DNA from 2 places in the Corynebacterium sp. H130 genome. Region 1 is predicted to be linked to the other one. Evidence: riboswitches for the same ligand, from Rfam matches in the RefSeq annotation. Region 1 holds a riboswitch; the other holds the start of a gene.
What was found. Region 1 has a riboswitch for thiamine pyrophosphate ahead of thiC (phosphomethylpyrimidine synthase ThiC). Riboswitches for the same ligand answer to the same signal wherever they lie in the genome.
Positions count from the first base shown of each region.

Region 2: linked by a shared signal. The riboswitch ahead of thiO (glycine oxidase ThiO) and the one ahead of thiC (phosphomethylpyrimidine synthase ThiC) in region 1 are both predicted to bind thiamine pyrophosphate.

Region 1 is NZ_JBBHLA010000005.1:146,733-155,338, reverse strand. Features, by position in the region: gene WG939_RS10560 (hypothetical protein) at 1-1,506, shown strand, start outside; gene WG939_RS10555 (ArsR/SmtB family transcription factor) at 1,546-1,974, shown strand; gene WG939_RS10550 (serine hydrolase domain-containing protein) at 1,971-2,936, shown strand; gene WG939_RS10545 (hypothetical protein) at 2,927-3,160, shown strand; gene WG939_RS10540 (HNH endonuclease signature motif containing protein) at 3,245-4,417, shown strand; gene thiC (phosphomethylpyrimidine synthase ThiC) at 4,467-6,143, opposite strand; TPP riboswitch at 6,135-6,248, opposite strand; gene WG939_RS10530 (energy-coupling factor ABC transporter ATP-binding protein) at 6,256-6,987, opposite strand; gene WG939_RS10525 (energy-coupling factor transporter transmembrane component T family protein) at 6,984-7,670, opposite strand; gene WG939_RS10520 (energy-coupling factor ABC transporter substrate-binding protein) at 7,639-7,926, opposite strand; gene WG939_RS10515 (energy-coupling factor ABC transporter permease) at 7,923-8,570, opposite strand.
Region 2 is NZ_JBBHLA010000003.1:81,580-90,185, reverse strand. Features, by position in the region: gene leuS (leucine--tRNA ligase) at 1-1,277, shown strand, start outside; gene WG939_RS06635 (succinic semialdehyde dehydrogenase) at 1,282-2,652, shown strand; gene WG939_RS06630 (VanZ family protein) at 2,538-3,098, shown strand; gene WG939_RS06625 (hypothetical protein) at 3,261-3,860, opposite strand; gene moeB (molybdopterin-synthase adenylyltransferase MoeB) at 3,882-4,943, opposite strand; gene WG939_RS06615 (thiazole synthase) at 4,927-5,679, opposite strand; gene thiS (sulfur carrier protein ThiS) at 5,682-5,873, opposite strand; gene thiO (glycine oxidase ThiO) at 5,870-6,955, opposite strand; TPP riboswitch at 6,946-7,059, opposite strand; gene thiE (thiamine phosphate synthase) at 7,071-7,712, shown strand; gene WG939_RS06595 (PepSY-associated TM helix domain-containing protein) at 7,771-8,606, shown strand, end outside.

The sequences.
Region 1 (8,606 bases):
CCTGGCCCACCGGAACAATTCATGTTCTTTGGCCCCACGGTCTTGTTTCACCCCAACTGGAATGGGGCCACAATCAGCCGCTGGGATTACCGCGGGCTACTCACCATCTCCCGAGATGATAAGCCACTGGCCATCCGAAACCGGGAGTCGATGTGGGTCTTTGGCCGCACCGGAGACGAGGAGATACCAGGCCACTACCCTTCGGGCACTTTGCTCACCTCGATCGAACCGAACCCCTTCCTAGCTCGAATCTGGAGCCAAGAATTCGATCTCCACGGCAACAGCAGCGTGATCAGTCGCCCGACGTGGCGACTGAAATATGATCAAGTCCTCGTTGACGTCGATCAAGAATATGGCATCGTCCTGGCCGCTGAGTACCCAGATTTCCGCATTACAGCCTCCTCCCTCACCATCCTCGACTTCTTCGACGCCGTCTGGAATGGGCCCACGGTCCCCCGCGATGAATTCGGCAATGTCATCAGCCCCAAACCAGCACCCACCCTTCCGGGTTCGATCGACCGCCTCCCGCCGCTTACCGACGGCCGACTCCGCATCCACGTGACAAAGGACGCACTCGAATACCACAAGGTCGATTGGACCGTCGGCGACGTCACCCCGATGCCACTTCGCTTCAACACCTCTCCCGGCGCGATTTCGGGGTTGCAGTGCGAAGTGAGGTGCCAGGTTAGACATGACGGGCAGCCTCCGGTCGTCGAGAAGCAGAAAGCGTGGTGGCACGGACTCGCGCTTGGCGACGGCTGGTGCGCACAGCTCATCTCGGACAGTCCGATATCTGGCGATGTCACTCTCGCGGGGCATTTCAGCTGGTGGGCTTACGACATTGACCGCACGAACACTTGGCTGCAGATCGAATCCTTGTATGCGGTCGTGTCGGACAACAATGATGTGGTGTTGCAGCAGCTTGCTACGGCTGAGGAGGAGTTCAACGATTACTCCCCCAACGGCTGGCAAACGAAGGGATACATCGTGGATGCAACTGTCGTCCCGTTGTCTAAGGCTCCGGTTTCGGAGCAGGTTTTCCAGGCGGGGCATGTGGCAGCGGATGAGAAGTATCTTTGGATCGCTGCCGTCGGGTTGCCGCTGGTTGAGGCCTACGATGCACGTACCGGTGAGTTCAGCCATCGGGTTTCTTTGGCTGCTCCAATTGGCCGCGATCCGCTGCTGAAGTTGGCCTCTGAAAGCCAGGTGGTGGCGGTGCTCCATGGAGAGGTATTCCCGCTGGGCGAAGCTCCGATTGCTTTCGCCGATTCATCGATTGACCGCTTCATCGAGCCTTACCGCGGGGTGTCGGTGAAACACGACTGGGGGTCGGTGGAGTTTTGGGGCGATGAGCTGCTGGTTTCTTTTGAACGACAAGGCGCGCAGCGAATCGTCGATGCCACGCCTGAACGCATCCGGATGCTCACCACTGGGCGGTTGCACCAGTGGACACCGGAGACCGGGTGGACCTCGATGGCGCTGACAGGTGGATCGTTCGTATTGTAGGCATTGCACCCGATTCCATATTTCTGTATTTTTAGAATTATGGATTTGGAGCAACGTATTGATGACTTAGAACGTCGACTAGCAGCGCTGGAGGCTCAGCAGCCTTCACTGGAAAACGGCGTCGTCAGCTTCCAGGGCGACGTCTTACTCGGCGATCGCACCTACCAGTACGCGTGGACCCGTCCAGCCAGCCATTTGACTGGCGCTGCCTTTTTCGAATCCCTCGAGCGCGTCAGTGCGCTCGCCCACCCCATCCGACACGCCATCCTGGCCCGACTCCTCGAAGGTCCCGCCAGCGTCAACGACCTGGTCGAGAGTGGCATTTCCTCCTCAGGCACCGCCTACCACCACCTCAGCGCGCTGCAATCCGCCGGCTGGGTACGCAAAACCCACGGCACCTTTGAAATCCCACCCGCCCGCGTCATCCCACTACTCACGATCATCGCAGCTAGCGAGGACCACACATGAGAAAAGCACTGGCCATCGCCATAGGGCTCGCGACAGTCGCAGCACTCGTCGTTTTCGGCCCCCAACCTGTAAAGCTTGCCGACACCCAAACCGGCAATCCCCAACTAGCAACCTTTCTTGCCGATAACTCCCCGCGAGGCGCCCACAACGTCACCGCGTTCGTTCTCGAAGGCGATCAACCAGTATTCGCAGGACTCGGCGCCGACCAGCACACTGAGGTGGAGATCGGCTCCGTAACTAAGACCTTCACAGCGGAATTGCTCCGACAGGCCATCGAAAAGGGCACAGTTCGGCTGGACACTAAAGTTTCCGACATCATCGACACTCGCGGTGCCCCGATTGGCTCTGCAACCCTTGAGCAGCTCGCCAACCACGAGGCCGGCCTGCCACGGAACCCGGGGTTGGGTTTCCTTCCGCTTTTCATTGAGCGCAACCCTTATGCCGAGGTGGATCGCCAGAAGATCTTTGACATGGCCCTGGATGCGAAATTGAAAGGCCAGGGCGAGCGCAATTATTCGAACCTCGGCGTCGCTTTTCTAGGCCAATTGCTGGCAGAAAAAGACGGCCGGACCTGGGAAAAGATGGTCGAGCAAGACATTTTCACTCCTTTGGGAATGAATGAGTCGTACGTGGCCACTATTGGTAGCGCTACGGACGCACCGCAGGGACTCAACGGGCGCGGAAAACCTGCCGCCAACTGGGAAATGGACGGCTACGCCCCAGCCGGTTCAATCCGCTCCACCGCCCACGACATGGCACTATTTGCCGCGCATTTGCGACGCGTCGGAGTCCCGTCCTACGCCTGGAAGCACAGCTCTTACGGCGCTTCCCACAACGGTGGCACTGGCGGTTACCGAACCATTCTGATTGTGGACCCTTCCGGATCAAAGGTGGCGTTTGCTAATACCGACTCAACCGCGAGCCTGGATGACCTTGGAAAGGAGATGCTGTCATGGTCTTGATCCCCACCGCATGCGTTTTGTGGCTCGCTTTTGAGATCTACTACACGAAGAGGCGATCTCCGCTAATGGCGGTTGTGAATGCGTTGGTGACGCTTGGTTCCGTTTGGTTCATTTGCATGGGGCCGGTCGAATGGACGACCAAGGCCCCGATCGGATTGTGGTGGGTGATTGCGCTGCTTTGCGGCGCGCTCGCCGCCGTTTCGACCTGGCCACGCCATAACTAATATGTTCGATTTTAACTCCATTCACTGTTGTCACAGATTTGAAATAGCTATTGCGTTCTAATGTAGATACGGTAGAATGGAGTTATGAATTTCGGGGGAATGAATACGCTTACCAAGGTCAAGGAGTTGCTTCAGCACTCCGTCGACTTTGGTGAGTCTTTCGAGAATTTTCCCGAACTTGTGGAGATCAAGGAGCTTATCGCCCGTCTGGAAACTGACATGGCAACCGGGCGCGAGCGACATGAGCTGGAACGTGCCGGCGTATCTGCGGGCGAAGCCCGACGCATTCATCGACGCTCACTCAGCCCCTGGAAAACCGGGGTCTCCGCCGAGCATCAGGACCTCATCCTCTCGGCACTGGAAAAGCTTTCTTCTGCATCCAACCGACGAACCGAGATTTACGAGCTGGCTGCTGCATCTGCGCTCGATTCCACGCCCAAGGCGACGCACGCCTACGCAAAGCAGCTTGTCCGGGAGGAAAATCGCCGGCTGGCGAAGGACCCGCACGAGGCCTACAACCAGCGTCGCTTCCAGCTGCGCGAACAAGACGAACACGGTGGATGCAGCTTCCACGGCTACGCCCCGGCCGCCCACGCTGCCCTGCTCAAGTCTCTCATGGACGATGCATGGCGTGGCGAACAGGCCACCGATGATCGTCGCAAAGAAGACACCCGCACCGTCGCGCAACGCCACGCCGACAACTTCTTCCAAGTCCTACGTTGGGCATCCACCACCCGCGTCGACAACACCGGACACCGCTCTCTCGTCATCGGAGTCACCGAAGAGGACGAATTCAATTGGGAAACCAAATTCAGCAGCAATGTTGGTATTGACCTCACCCTCTTCGACCTCGCGCTCCTCGACGGCCACCGGATCACCGACTACATCGTCGTCCATGACCACAACGGCGCAGTTAAAACCCTGGTCACAGCAAGCCGATCCGCAAACTTCCACCAACGCCTAGCAATGTTCTCCCGGGACGGCTGCTGCGCCTCCCCTGGCTGCGACGAAGCAATCAGCCGATGCGAATCCCACCACGTACTCCCCTGGAGCCGCGGAGGCCCCACCAGTATCGACAACCTGGCCCCGCTGTGCCCGAAACACCACGGCTGGAACGACGACAGTTACGTCGAAGCCCACATAGCGATGGTGCTGAGCGGACTGCCCGTCCAGGTGTGCGCCGACGGAACCCATCGAAGAAACAACAGCCCACAAGCTCGAAGATCCAACGCTCGAAGGCTAACTAAAGACGACTAGCGACCCCGCTAAACAACAAGCGGGGCCGCTAGCGCGCGTGCATCAAATGCTACTCAGCAGAGATCGGCAAGTACACGCGATCACCACCAGCAGCGAACTCCTCAGACTTCTCCTTCATGCCAGCCTCAATAGCCTCAACAGAAGTCAACCCCTTCGACTCCGCATAGTCCCGCACATCCTGCGAGATACGCATCGAGCAGAACTTCGGACCGCACATCGAACAGAAGTGCGCCGTCTTCGCAGGCTCAGCAGGCAGCGTCTCATCGTGGTACTCCAGCGCCGTATCCGGATCCAGCGCCAGTGCAAACTGGTCATGCCAACGGAACTCGAAACGAGCCTTCGACAGCGCATCATCACGTTCCTGGGCGTGCGGATGCTGCTTGGCGAGGTCAGCTGCGTGAGCTGCGATCTTGTACGTAATCACGCCCACCTTCACATCATCGCGATTCGGCAGACCCAGGTGCTCCTTCGGGGTGACGTAGCACAGCATCGCCGTACCAGCCTGGGCGATCATTGCTGCACCAATAGCCGAGGTGATGTGGTCATAGCCCGGCGCGATGTCAGTGGCCAGTGGGCCAAGGGTGTAGAACGGCGCGCCATGGCACCAATCCTCTTCCCACTCCACGTTGACCGGAATCTTGTGCATCGGCACGTGGCCCGGGCCCTCGATCATGACCTGGACGCCGCGGGAACGAGCGATCAAGGTGAGCTCGCCGAGGGTACGCAGCTCGGACAGCTGCGCCTCGTCGTTAGCGTCGGCAATGGAGCCTGGGCGCAAGCCGTCGCCAAGCGAGAACGTGACGTCGTACTTAGCCAGGATGTCGCAGAGCTCAGCGAAGTTCTCGTACAGGAAGGACTCGCGGTGCTCCTTCAGGCACCACGCAGCCATGATGGAACCACCACGGGACACGATGCCAGTGACACGATCAGCAGCCAGCGGGATGTAACGCAACAGCACGCCCGCGTGGACGGTCATGTAGTCAACGCCCTGCTCGCACTGCTCGATGATCGTTTCCTTGTAGATCTCCCACGTCAGCTTGGTTGGATCGCCCTTAACCTTTTCCAATGCCTGGTAGATCGGCACGGTACCAACTGGCACTGGGGAGTTGCGCAGGATCCACTCGCGAGTCTCGTGGATGTCCTTGCCCGTGGACAGGTCCATGATGGTGTCCGCACCCCAGCGGGTCGCCCACACCATCTTCTCCACCTCTTCGGAGATGGAAGAAGTGACAGCAGAGTTGCCGATGTTGGCGTTAATCTTCACCGCGAACGCCTTACCGATGATCATCGGCTCAATCTCCGGGTGATTCTTGTTCGCGCAAATAACAGCGCGACCAGCAGCAACCTCGGAGCGCACGAACTCAGGGGTCATGCCCTCACGAGCCGCACAGTACGCCATCTCAGGTGTGATCACACCGGCGCGAGCCCACGCCAGCTGCGTCTGCACCTTCAATTCAGGGTGCTCTTCGGACGCAGGAACTGCCTCGTGGCGCTCCCACGTACGCACTGGCTCCAGGCCCTTTTCCAGGTCCAGAGTTGGGTTATCCTCCGTGTAGATACCCGAGGTGTCGTACACGTCGAAATGCTCACCAGTGGTCAGATCGATGCGACGCGCTGGAATGCGAAGCGTCAGATCACCAAAGGGAACTTCGTTGTAAACCTTGTGACTGCGGTAAATCGGTCCCGTGGTGACGGTTCCGTTTTCAGGCAGAGCAGACTTAGACATGAAATTCCTCCCTACGCCGGCATTATCCGGACAGGTTAAACGGTCGACGCTCCGCGTGTTGCGTCCTCTCAGCAAAGAATCGGCTTTGCTCCCGTGTGACAAAATGGTTGTCTCAGTCTAACAAATCCTCGGGCGTATGAACCGGTTTTTCAAGAACTGAAGAAACCACCGGCGCCCACGGCATCCCCAGCTCCGACGGCTGGAGCAATTGGGACTTCCCCACCTCCAGCGTTCCCTCCCGTAGCACCGCGATGTCCGAGGCAAACTCCCAAGCAAAATCCACATCATGAGTGGTCAACACGACGGCACAATCCAGCCCCGCAAGCACCGACAATAGAGAGCGCACCGCGATTGGGTCGAGGCCAGCCGTCGGCTCGTCGAGAAGCAAAAAGCGCGGTCGCATGGCCAGTGCCCCAGCGAGTGCGACAAGTTTGCGCTGCCCGTAGGAGAGCCGGTGAGGCACGCGGTCGGCGAGGTGGGTGACGCCGGCAAGCCCCATGGCATCGGCAACCCGCTTTTCGACGTCCGACGCCCCCAAGTTCACCGGGCCGTAGGAGATGTCTTGCAAGACGGTCGGGGCGAAGAGTTGATCGTCGGGTTCCTGGAGGACCAGCTGAACTTGTTCGCGGATGTGGCGACGACCGCGGCGAGAATAGTCGTAGGGCTTCTCGAGCGAAATAGTCCCCTCGGCTGGTCGCCACGCGCCCGCCATGAGTTTGAGCAGGGTCGACTTTCCGGAACCGTTGGCGCCGAGGATCGCTAGTCGGGCACCCGCAGGGACGTCAAGAGAGATGCCACGGAGCACCCAGTCGTCGTGTTTGAACGACACATTGTCAAGTTTCATGTCAGGACCCATAGTGCGACAAAGCAGGCGCATGTAGCAAGTACGAAACCCCACCTAACGGGGCGTTTTACGGTCGAAACGGCGAGCGAGGCCGGATCGCCGCGAAGCTCCAAACCTTCCTGCAACGCGCGGGCGCGGAGGAAAGTAATGAGGAACAGCGAGCTCGCCTGCATCCCTGCGGAGGAGATACTCAGGCGACCGAGTCTCTGCGCCTGTGCCTGCCTCATCGACACGGCCGTTTGCGCCATACTTCCGATAAAGCGATACATCAGCGACACCACCTCCGACAGCGCTCGCGGCAGCCGAAGGAATCCCAAAATTTCAGGAAGAGGTGTGGTGAGCGCGAACAGCATCGTCGCGGTCATGGCAACGGTAGAGCGAATCACGACGTAAACAGCGTTTTCCCAACCAAGATAGGTGATACCGTCCGCCCCAAAGCTAAAGATCAGTGGCCCCACCCCCACGGCGATGAACGCCGCAGGAGCAGCCACGAGCACCGTCAGCAGACGAGGCGGGACATGAATCCACGCTGCTGCGCCAATCAAGATGACAAAAATGGGCAGCAAGCCCCGTGGTGGCAGGATCAAGGTCAGCAGGAGAAGCCCCAGGAAGAACAGGGCTTTCTCCCCCACATTGACCTGCGCCCAGCGACTAGACGCCGCTGCTCGTTCGATTGGATTCACGGTTACGACCGCGGTAGAAGCCCAGAGCATACCCGAGGACGCCCGCCCCCACGGCAGCCTGCAGCGCGAACAACCCGGACTCTACTTCGCCGGGCAGCTCACCAACGAGCGGAGCAGCCCACGGCTCATACTCGGGTGCTTGCTCAGCGACGACCGCTTCCGCGCCTGCGTCAGATCCTTCAAATTCGGAGTTTAAGAAGAACATTGGGGCGGCAGCAATGATTAGTGCTGCAATAATCAGGAGCCAGTTTTTCATGCTCGCACCCCCAACATCCGCAGTTCCGGCAAAGCGATAGTGGTCACCGTACGGAACAGCACCACCGTGACCAAGGCCTCCACCACGGCCAGCGGCAGCTGAGTAGGCGCATACAACGCGAGGAAAGTCCCCGCGGAGCCGATGAAACCACCATCATGATGCGCAAGTGCCAATTGGAGGGCCGTCACCACATAGGTGGAGAGATCACCGAAGAACGCCGCACAGAATACTGCTACGTCACGGCCTACGTTCTTTAGAAGCGTCCACACCCCAAAAGCAACCCACGGGCCCACGACACCCATGGAAAACACGTTGGCGCCGAGCGTGGTCAACCCACCATGAGCTAGCAACAGGGATTGGAAAATCAACACCACCGTGGCTATGAATGCCATGACGGGTGGCCGGAACACGATGGCCCCGAACCCGGTACCAGTGGGGTGGGAAGACGACCCCGTTACAGACGGGATCTTTAGAGCAGACAACACAAAAGTGAAGGCTCCAGCTGCTCCCAGCAGCATTTTGGTTTCCGGGTTTTCCCGGACTTGTTTGTTCACAGCCAATGCACCGTGAACTACAAACGGCGTGGCAAGTGCTGCCCAACCCACCGCATGTTCGATTGGCAAAAAGCCTTCAGCAATATGCATGAGGATCTACTTTCGACATGAGGTCCGCCATCTCAC
Region 2 (8,606 bases), on a different contig from region 1:
TCTACGACGAAGACGGCATCGCTCACGCCCTGCCTGAAAACATGCTGCCAATCGAGCTGCCAGAAGTCGAGGACTACAAGCCAGTCTCCTTCGACCCAGAGGACGCCGACTCCGAGCCTCAGCCACCACTGGCCAAGGCCACGGAATGGGTCGAGGTCGAGCTGGATCTCGGCGACGGCCCACGTAAGTACAAGCGCGACACTAATGTGATGCCGCAGTGGGCAGGTTCTTCTTGGTACCAGCTGCGCTACATCGATCCAGTCAACGACGACAAGTTCTGCGACATTGAAAACGAGCGCTACTGGACCGGCCCACAGTCCGAAAACGACTGCGGTGGCGTCGACCTCTACGTCGGTGGTGTCGAGCACGCCGTTCTCCACCTGCTGTACTCCCGTTTCTGGCACAAGGTCCTCTTCGACCTCGGCCACGTCTCCTCCTTCGAGCCATACCGACGCCTCTACAACCAGGGCTACATCCAGGCCTTCGCCTACACCGATGATCGTGGTGTGTACGTCCCAGCCGCCGAGGTAGTAGAACGCGAAGGCGCGTTCTACTACGGGGAAAAGGAGGTCCACCAGGAATACGGCAAGATGGGCAAGTCCCTGAAGAACTCCGTCTCCCCTGACGAGATCTGCGACGACTACGGCGCCGACACCCTGCGCGTCTACGAGATGGCCATGGGCCCACTGGACACCTCTCGTCCATGGGCAACCAAGGACGTCATCGGTGCGCACCGCTTCCTGCAGCGCCTCTGGCGCCTGGCTGTCAATGAGGATTCTGGCGAGCTCGTGGTCACCGATGCTGAGCTGACCGAAGACGACAAGAAGGCTCTGCACCGCACCATCGCGGGCGTCACTGAGGACTACCAGGAGCTGCGCCTCAATACGGTCGTCGCCAAGCTCATCGAGTTCGTCAACCACCTGACCAAGGCCTACAACGGTGGGGCGCCGCGCGCTGCCGTCGAGCCACTGGTGATCATGCTCGCGCCGATTGCGCCGCATGTGGCCGAGGAGCTGTGGCAGCGCCTGGGCCACACCGAGACGGTCACCTACGTCGACTTCCCTGGCTTCGATGAGAAGTACCTGGTAGACGACGAAATCGAGCTGCCTGTCCAGGTCAACGGCAAGGTCCGCGGCCGCATCATGGTCGCGACCGATGCTGCGCAGGACGCGGTCGTCGCGAAGGCGATGGAGGCCGTCGCTTCGCACGTCGAGGGCAAGACGGTGGTCAAGCAGATCGTCGTGCCAGGCCGAATGGTGAACCTGGTGGTTAAGTAGCCCGATGTCACGCACCTTCGCACTCGCCCGCCGCGCGCAGGCCACCCGCCCCAGCACCGACGAGCTTGCGAAGGTGTTCCTGCGCTACCACGACCTTGTGCTCGCGCGCCAAAGCGAGCTTCTCGACGCCATCCAGGCCGAAACCGGGAAGGCCCGTGGCCATGCGTTTGAGGAAGTCCTCGATGTCGCGATCACCTCGCGTCACTACGCGCACATCGCCCAGAAACTCCTGAAATCCCGTCGCGTGAAAGGGGCGTTGCCCCTGCTCACCCGCACGATTGTCGACCGGGAACCTGTGGGCGTAGTCGGCATTATCTCGCCATGGAATTACCCGCTTTCCCTGGCAATTTCCGACGCCATCCCGGCGCTGCTCGCGGGCAACGCCGTGGTGCTCAAACCGGACTCCAAGACCCCAAACACTGCCCTCCTAGCTGCAGAAATACTCTACGAATGCGGCATGCCACGCGAGCTGTTCCAGGTGGTTCCCGGTTCCGGGGAAACCGTGGGGCAAGAGATCGCCCACAACTGCGACTACCTCATGTTCACCGGTTCAACCGCCACCGGCCGCAAGCTCGGCGCGATCGCCGGTGAACGACTGATCGGGTATTCCGCAGAGCTCGGTGGCAAGAATCCGCTGCTTGTGGACGAATCCGCGGACATCGAGAAGGCCGCCGAGATTGCAGTTAACGCCTGCTTCGCCAACTCGGGCCAGCTGTGCATCTCCATCGAACGCATTTACGCCCCGCGCACTATCGCCACCGAATTCACCGAGCGATTCGTGGCAAAGACCCGCAACCTGCGCGTCGGAATTGGTGGCTGGGACTACGACATGGGCTCGCTGATCAGCGAGGACCACGCGCGCAAAGTCCACGAGTTTGTCGAGGACGCGGTAGCCCACGGAGCCCAGATACTCACCGGAGGTAACCCTCCGAAAGGCCGCCTCTACCAGCCGACAATCCTCGCGGCTGTTCCAGAAGGCGCCCGCCTGAAGACGGAAGAAGTATTCGGCCCCGTCGTCTACATCGAGGTCGTGGACAGTATCGACGAAGCCGTGGCCAGGGCAAACGACACGGAATACGGGCTCAATGCCAGTGTCGTCGCAAAGCCGCGCGTCGGGTGGCGCATCGCCCGGCAACTCCACGCCGGCACCGTCAACATCAACGAAGGGTACGCGGCTGCCTGGGCCTCCGTGTCCGCGCCAATGGGTGGCTGGAAAGACTCCGGGTTGGGGCGCCGACACGGCGTCGACGGGCTGCTGAAATTCACCGAGACGCGTACAGTGGCAGAGCAGCGCGTCCTCCCCGTAAGCGGACATGGGGAGAAGTTTGCGCAGGTCATGAGCACAGCACTGAAAGTTGGCAGGAGGTTCCTATAACTCGGCGACTAGTCAAAATCGTCCTCGGCCTATACTGCGCATTCCTGGCCCTGGTCACCGTCGGCAAACCATTTTTCGAGCTCCGCCCCATCTGGAGCTCACGGGCCCACCACATCCGCAAACTCGAACTAATCCCCTTCAGCGACCTCTTCACCTCCACGCCCTGGTGGGGATCAATCACCAACATCATCTTCAACGTCGGACTCTTCATCCCCTTCGGGCTGCTCGTAGCCCGGCTGTGCGCCTACCGACCCTTCCCCATCCGTCGCACCGTCCTAATCGCAGCGGGCGTGAGCCTGGGCATCGAAATCACACAGTTCGTGTTCAGCCTCGGATTCACGGACATCGATGACCTCATACTCAACAGCCTCGGCGCCTGGGTGGGGGCGAAATCTTTCCCGTATTTGGACCAGAAATTGCGGAAAACCCCAGGTCGGGTTGCCTGAAGGCGGGAAAGACTTCCCTGGGGCGGAAAAACATCCCCTGTTTGGACCGGAATTTCTGTAAAAGCCCTGGACAGGGTGTCCAATTAGGGGAAAGATTTCCCCGTCCTTAGACGGGCTGTCCTGCGGAAATGCCAAAATTCTGGTCCAAATACGGGAAAGATTTCAGAACCGCTCCCAATTGGCGAGCGTCACCGCCCGGTAGTAGAGCTCTGCGGTGTCCCGGCATCCTTGTTGATGATTCTCCAGTTCACCGACGTAAACGGAGTGGCATACGGCCCGCATGTCTAGGAGTAGGGCTGCGTTGCACCATCCGACGCCGTGGTCGAGGTAGTCGAAGTCTTCCATGCACATGTCGTGGTTGGCACATGCGCCGCGGAAGTCGGCGGATAGGTCTGGGGTGAGGTAGAAGTCGGGCGATGAGGTGCAGTAGTCGTGGTAGCCGGTGTGCCAGGCGTTGGGGTTGTAGATGTAGTGCTCTGGGATGGGCACGATTCCGGCGGAGGTGGGGCCGGTGGGATCGGCGTCGGCAAGCTTGATGGCGCGTCCCTCGTCGGTGCGGGGCACGAGGCGGAGGGTGCCGTCTTGGTAGAGCTCGAGGGAGAGGTCGGTGGCTTCGCCGGTGAGGGTGTGGACGGTGAGCCCGCTGTCGGTGGAGCCGACGGCTACGACTTGTTGGGTGCCGTCGGGGCCGATTGCAGCAACGGGGTATAGGCCGGTCGTGCCTATGGCGGCCGCTGCGATAAGCGAGCTTAATGTCTCCACATAGTCATACTAAAACGTGAATTAATTCCGCGCACTCCACGCTACGTATCCGCCTTGGAGGTTCAGCAATTCCGCCTCCGTGTGCTCGCGGATGAGCTTGATGGCACGCTCGGAGCGCATGCCGGATTTGCAGTAGAACGTGGTCGTGTCCCGCACGAATGGTGCGACTGCTTCCCAGCCTCGCTCCTCGATCTCAGCCAGCGGCACCAGGTGTGCTCCCGGGATGACACCAAGAGCGGTCTCCTCGGGGGTGCGGACGTCGATGAGCGTGCCCTGTGGCTCGACGGTGGTAGTGACCGGCTCGTCGACAGGCTGCAGCTTTTCGACGGGCGCGCGGCCCGGGTCGCGGGTGAAGGTGAGCGTGCGCATGGAGGTGGTCAGGGCGTCGAGGAGCACGAGCTTGCCGACGGCAACCTCCCCCACACCCGTGATGTGCTTGAGCGCTTCGATGGCCATCATTGACCCAACAAGCCCAGGCAGTGCGCCGAATACGCCGCCGACGGCGCAGCTCGGGACGGCGTCGGCTGGCGGCATTTCGGGGAAGAGGTCGCGGAGCATGGGGCCGCGATTCGGGTCGAAGACGCTGAGCTGGCCCTGGAATTGGCTGATGGTGCCCCAGACGAGTGGGGTACTGGTGAGCTCGGCGGCGTCGTTGGAAAGATAGCGGGTGGCGAAATTGTCGGTGCCGTCAATGACCAGGTCGTGGGCCTGGAATAGTTCGATGGCGTTGAGGTGCGTGAGGTGTGTCTTCACGCCTTCCACTGCGATGTATGGGTTGAGGCGTCGCAGTGCATCGGTGGCGGATTCAGCCTTGTTGCGTCCGATGTCCTCCATGCGGTGGATGGTTTGGCGCTGTAGGTTGGACTCCTCCACCACGTCCCCATCGAGGACCGTGATGTGGCCGACGCCAGCTGCGCCCAGGTAGTTGAGGATTGGGGAACCGAGGCCACCCGCGCCGATGACCAGCACCTTCGCGGCCTTGAGCTTCAGTTGGCCTTCCTCCCCCACGCCAGGCAGCGTGAGGTGGCGGGCGTAGCGGAGACGCTCCTCCGGGGACAGGGCTTGATCACCCAAATTCAGCACGTCCTTCCATACTCGAGCTTGCTTGCGCCAGCTTACGCTTCGGGATGCGACCGGCTTCGAAAGCCTCTCGGCCAGCAATGACCGCATGCTTCATGGCGGAAGCCATCTTCACGGCATCGTGCGCGCGAGTGACAGCGGAGGCCAGGAGGACGGCGTCGCAGCCAAGCTCCATCGCCAATGCTGCGTCGGAGGCCGTGCCGATGCCGGCATCGAGAATGACAGGAATCTGCGCGCGTTCCACGATCAGTTCGATGTTGTGCGGGTTCAAGATGCCGAGCCCGGTGCCAATCGGAGCGCCCGCTGGCATCACTGCTGCCACGCCGATCTCCTCCAGGCGGCGTGCTAGTGCAGGATCGTCATTAGTGTAGGCAAACACTTCGAAACCCTTAGTGACCAGCTGGTCTGCAGCGTCGAGAAGCTCGACGCCGTCGGGAAGCAAGGTGTCCTCGTCGGCGATGACTTCCAGCTTGATCAGGTTGGTCTCGAGCGCTTCGCGGGCAAGTTCGGCGGTGAGGACGGCGTCGCGGGCGGAGAAACAACCCGCGGTGTTCGGCAGGGCCTGGATGTTGTTGCGACGCAGCATGTCGAAGATGCCCATGCCGGTGTGCGCGTCGAAGCGGCGCATAGCCACGGTGGTCAGGCGCGTGCCGGATTCGATGAGCGCGCGTTCCAGAGTGTCGAGCGAAGTTGCGCCACCGGTGCCCATGATCAGACGGGACTCATTGAGGAACTCCACTGTTAGCCTCCCTGCGCTGCGGTGACAATTTCGATGGTTCCGGCCACGGGCGTGTCGGCCCATGTGCTGCGCGGGACCACGGCGCCATCGACGGCTACCGCCACGCCTTCGACTCGGCCGATCATCTCCATGACCAGGTCAGCGATAGTTTCGTCGGCTGCTGCCTCGTAGTGAGTGCCATTTACTACAGTCATGCTCGCTCCTTAAACCGGCGTGGATCAACGGCTTCAGCTGCCCAATTCGGCAGCGGTTTCTCACAGACTACGTCAGCGGTGAATTCTGCACCGATGGCGGCCAGCAGGATGCCGTGCCTGAAGTAGCCAGTGGACACCACCAGCCTTGGATCCACTTCGCCAATGAACGGGATATCGTCGGGAGACCCGGGACGGGCCCTGGCTGTCATTTCCAGGATCTCGCAGTGCCACAGTCCAGGGATGATGTGGTGGGCGTCGCGAAGCAGCTGGTGTACACCCTCCGCGGACACGCCCCACATGTCATCCTCGCGGGAGGTGGCGCCGAGCACGATCGTGCCATCGCTGCGGGGCACCACATAGACCGGGCGCCCGCGGACGACGGCGCGGACCGTGCGGCTGACGAGTGGCTGCACGTGCTCCGGGACGCGCAGGCGCATGACGTCGCCATGAACGGGGCGAAGAGGCAGGTCAACGAAGTCTTTTGCAGCCAAGCCATTGGCGACAACAACCTTGCCCGCTTCAACCTGCAATCCGGAGGACAGGGTAATCGCGCCGGGCTCGACTGCAACGACCTTTTCACGCACGAGGCGGCTGCCGAGCAGGTGAATGAGGGCGGCGCAGAACTTGCGCGGATCGATTTGGTGATCGCCTGGAATACGGACCGCGCCCACGACACCAGGGCCAAGGCCAGGCTCGATAGATCGGGCTTGGCGGGCGGACAACAGCTCGACCTCACCGATTTCCGACTGCAAGTCCATCAGTTCCTGCAGGTAAACGCGGTCGGCATTGTCGCCTGCGCACACCAAGGTCTCCGACGGCAGGTAGCCGACATCCATCCCGGATGCTTCCGCCACCGAGGCCGCTAGCTCCGGGTAGAGCTCCCGGGAGCGTCGCATGAGCGGGTATAGGCCTGGCTGATCCCACACGACTTCGGATACCGGCGCGAGCATTCCCGCGGCCGCAAAACTTGCTTCGGACGCAGGTTCTGGATCGAAAACCTGCACGTCATAGCCTCGTTGTATGAGTGTCCACGCTGTGGTGAGGCCTACGATTCCGCCGCCGACAATGGCAACGTCTAACACAACAATCTCCCTCCGGCGGCATGACCCGCATCAGGTTAAGCGGTCGGCATTAAGCGCTGCCCTCTCAGTCCTCTTGGCGCACGAGGACTCCCACGATGCTTCTACTATAGAACGCATGAACCGCGCCGAACGTGAAAATGCTCTCGCTCACACGAAGCTGTACCTGTGCACTGACGCCCGCAGCACGCAGGGTGATCTCACGGAATTCCTCCACGCCTGCTACGAGGGTGGCGCGGACATCATCCAGCTCCGCGACAAGAAACTCGAGGCGCGCGCCGAAATCACCGCCCTCGAAACGCTCGCCGACGTCGCACGTCAGCACGGCAAAATGTTCGCTGTCAACGACCGCGCCGATGTCGCCCTGCTTGTCGACGCCGACGTGTTCCATGTCGGCCAAGGGGACCTCACCACGCAGCAAGCCCGCAAGGTGCTGGGGCCTAACGTCCTCATGGGACGCTCCAACAACTCGGTGGCACAGTTCCAGCAGTCCTACTCCGACCCTGGTCTCGACTACGCCGTCATCGGTCCGGTGTGGCCGACTCCCACGAAGCCGGGACGCCCAGCAGTGGGCCTTGAGGTGGTAAAACAGTGCGCTGACCTGGCGGGAGACAAGCCGTGGTTTGCCATCGGCGGCATCTCTGCTGAGACCGCTCCTGAGGTGATTGATGCTGGCGCTCAGCGCATTGTGGTGGTGCGGGCTTTGACGGAAGCGAAGGACCCGGCAGCTGCTGCTGCGCTGCTTCGAAACAAACTTTAGGACCACCCCGCGAAAAACAGTCGGGAATTAGTTGGTAATTATTTCCGACAACTTTTCTATGACTGTTCTTCTCAAACCAACCGCGCGCCGCGCGGCATTGAATCAACGTCAACGAGCTCGTCGTCTCCATGTTGTTGCCGGGGTCCTGATCGGGCCGTTCATCGCGGTCGCAGCGCTTACGGGACTGCTCTACGCTTTTGCACCGAGCATCGAAAATGTCATTTACCACGATGTTTACACCGCATCCCCTGGCGAGCCCCAGGATGTGGACAAGCAGATCCAGCGGGCCTGGCAGGAACACCCCGACCTGCGGCTGTCGGGCGTCCAGGTGGAAGATGGCCACACCACCCGCGTTCTCTTCCACGATCCTTCCCAACCCTCAGCCTCTTACCGCCGGGCTGTGTTCGTGGATCCGGTCGATCTGCAGGTCAAGGGGGACATGGTGCAGTACGGCAGCTCCGCGGCCTCGCCGTTTCGCGCGTGGTTGTCTGAGGGCCACAAGCAGCTGTGGCTCGGCGCGCCGGGACGATTCTATTCCGAGCTTGCTGCGTCCTGGATGGGTGCGATCGCGATTGCCGGCCTGGTGATGGTGCTTCGCTCCCGGGCGTCGTCACGCAAGGCGGCAAAGTGGCACCGCCAGCTGGGGCTGTGGCTGCTGCCGGGCATGCTTTTCCTCACGATTACCGGTCTGACCTGGTCGGGTGTCGCTGGGGCGAACATTGGTGATGTGCGTACTCAGCTGGATTGGAAGGCTCCGGCTACCCAGGCGAAGGCGGTGCCGGCGGCGCAGGCGATGAATGCTTCAGGCGTGGTGAAGGCTGCGCGGAAGGAGGGGCTGACGGGCCGCATTGAGGCGAAGCCGGGCGCGTATGTCACGGATCCGTGGGTCGTGCA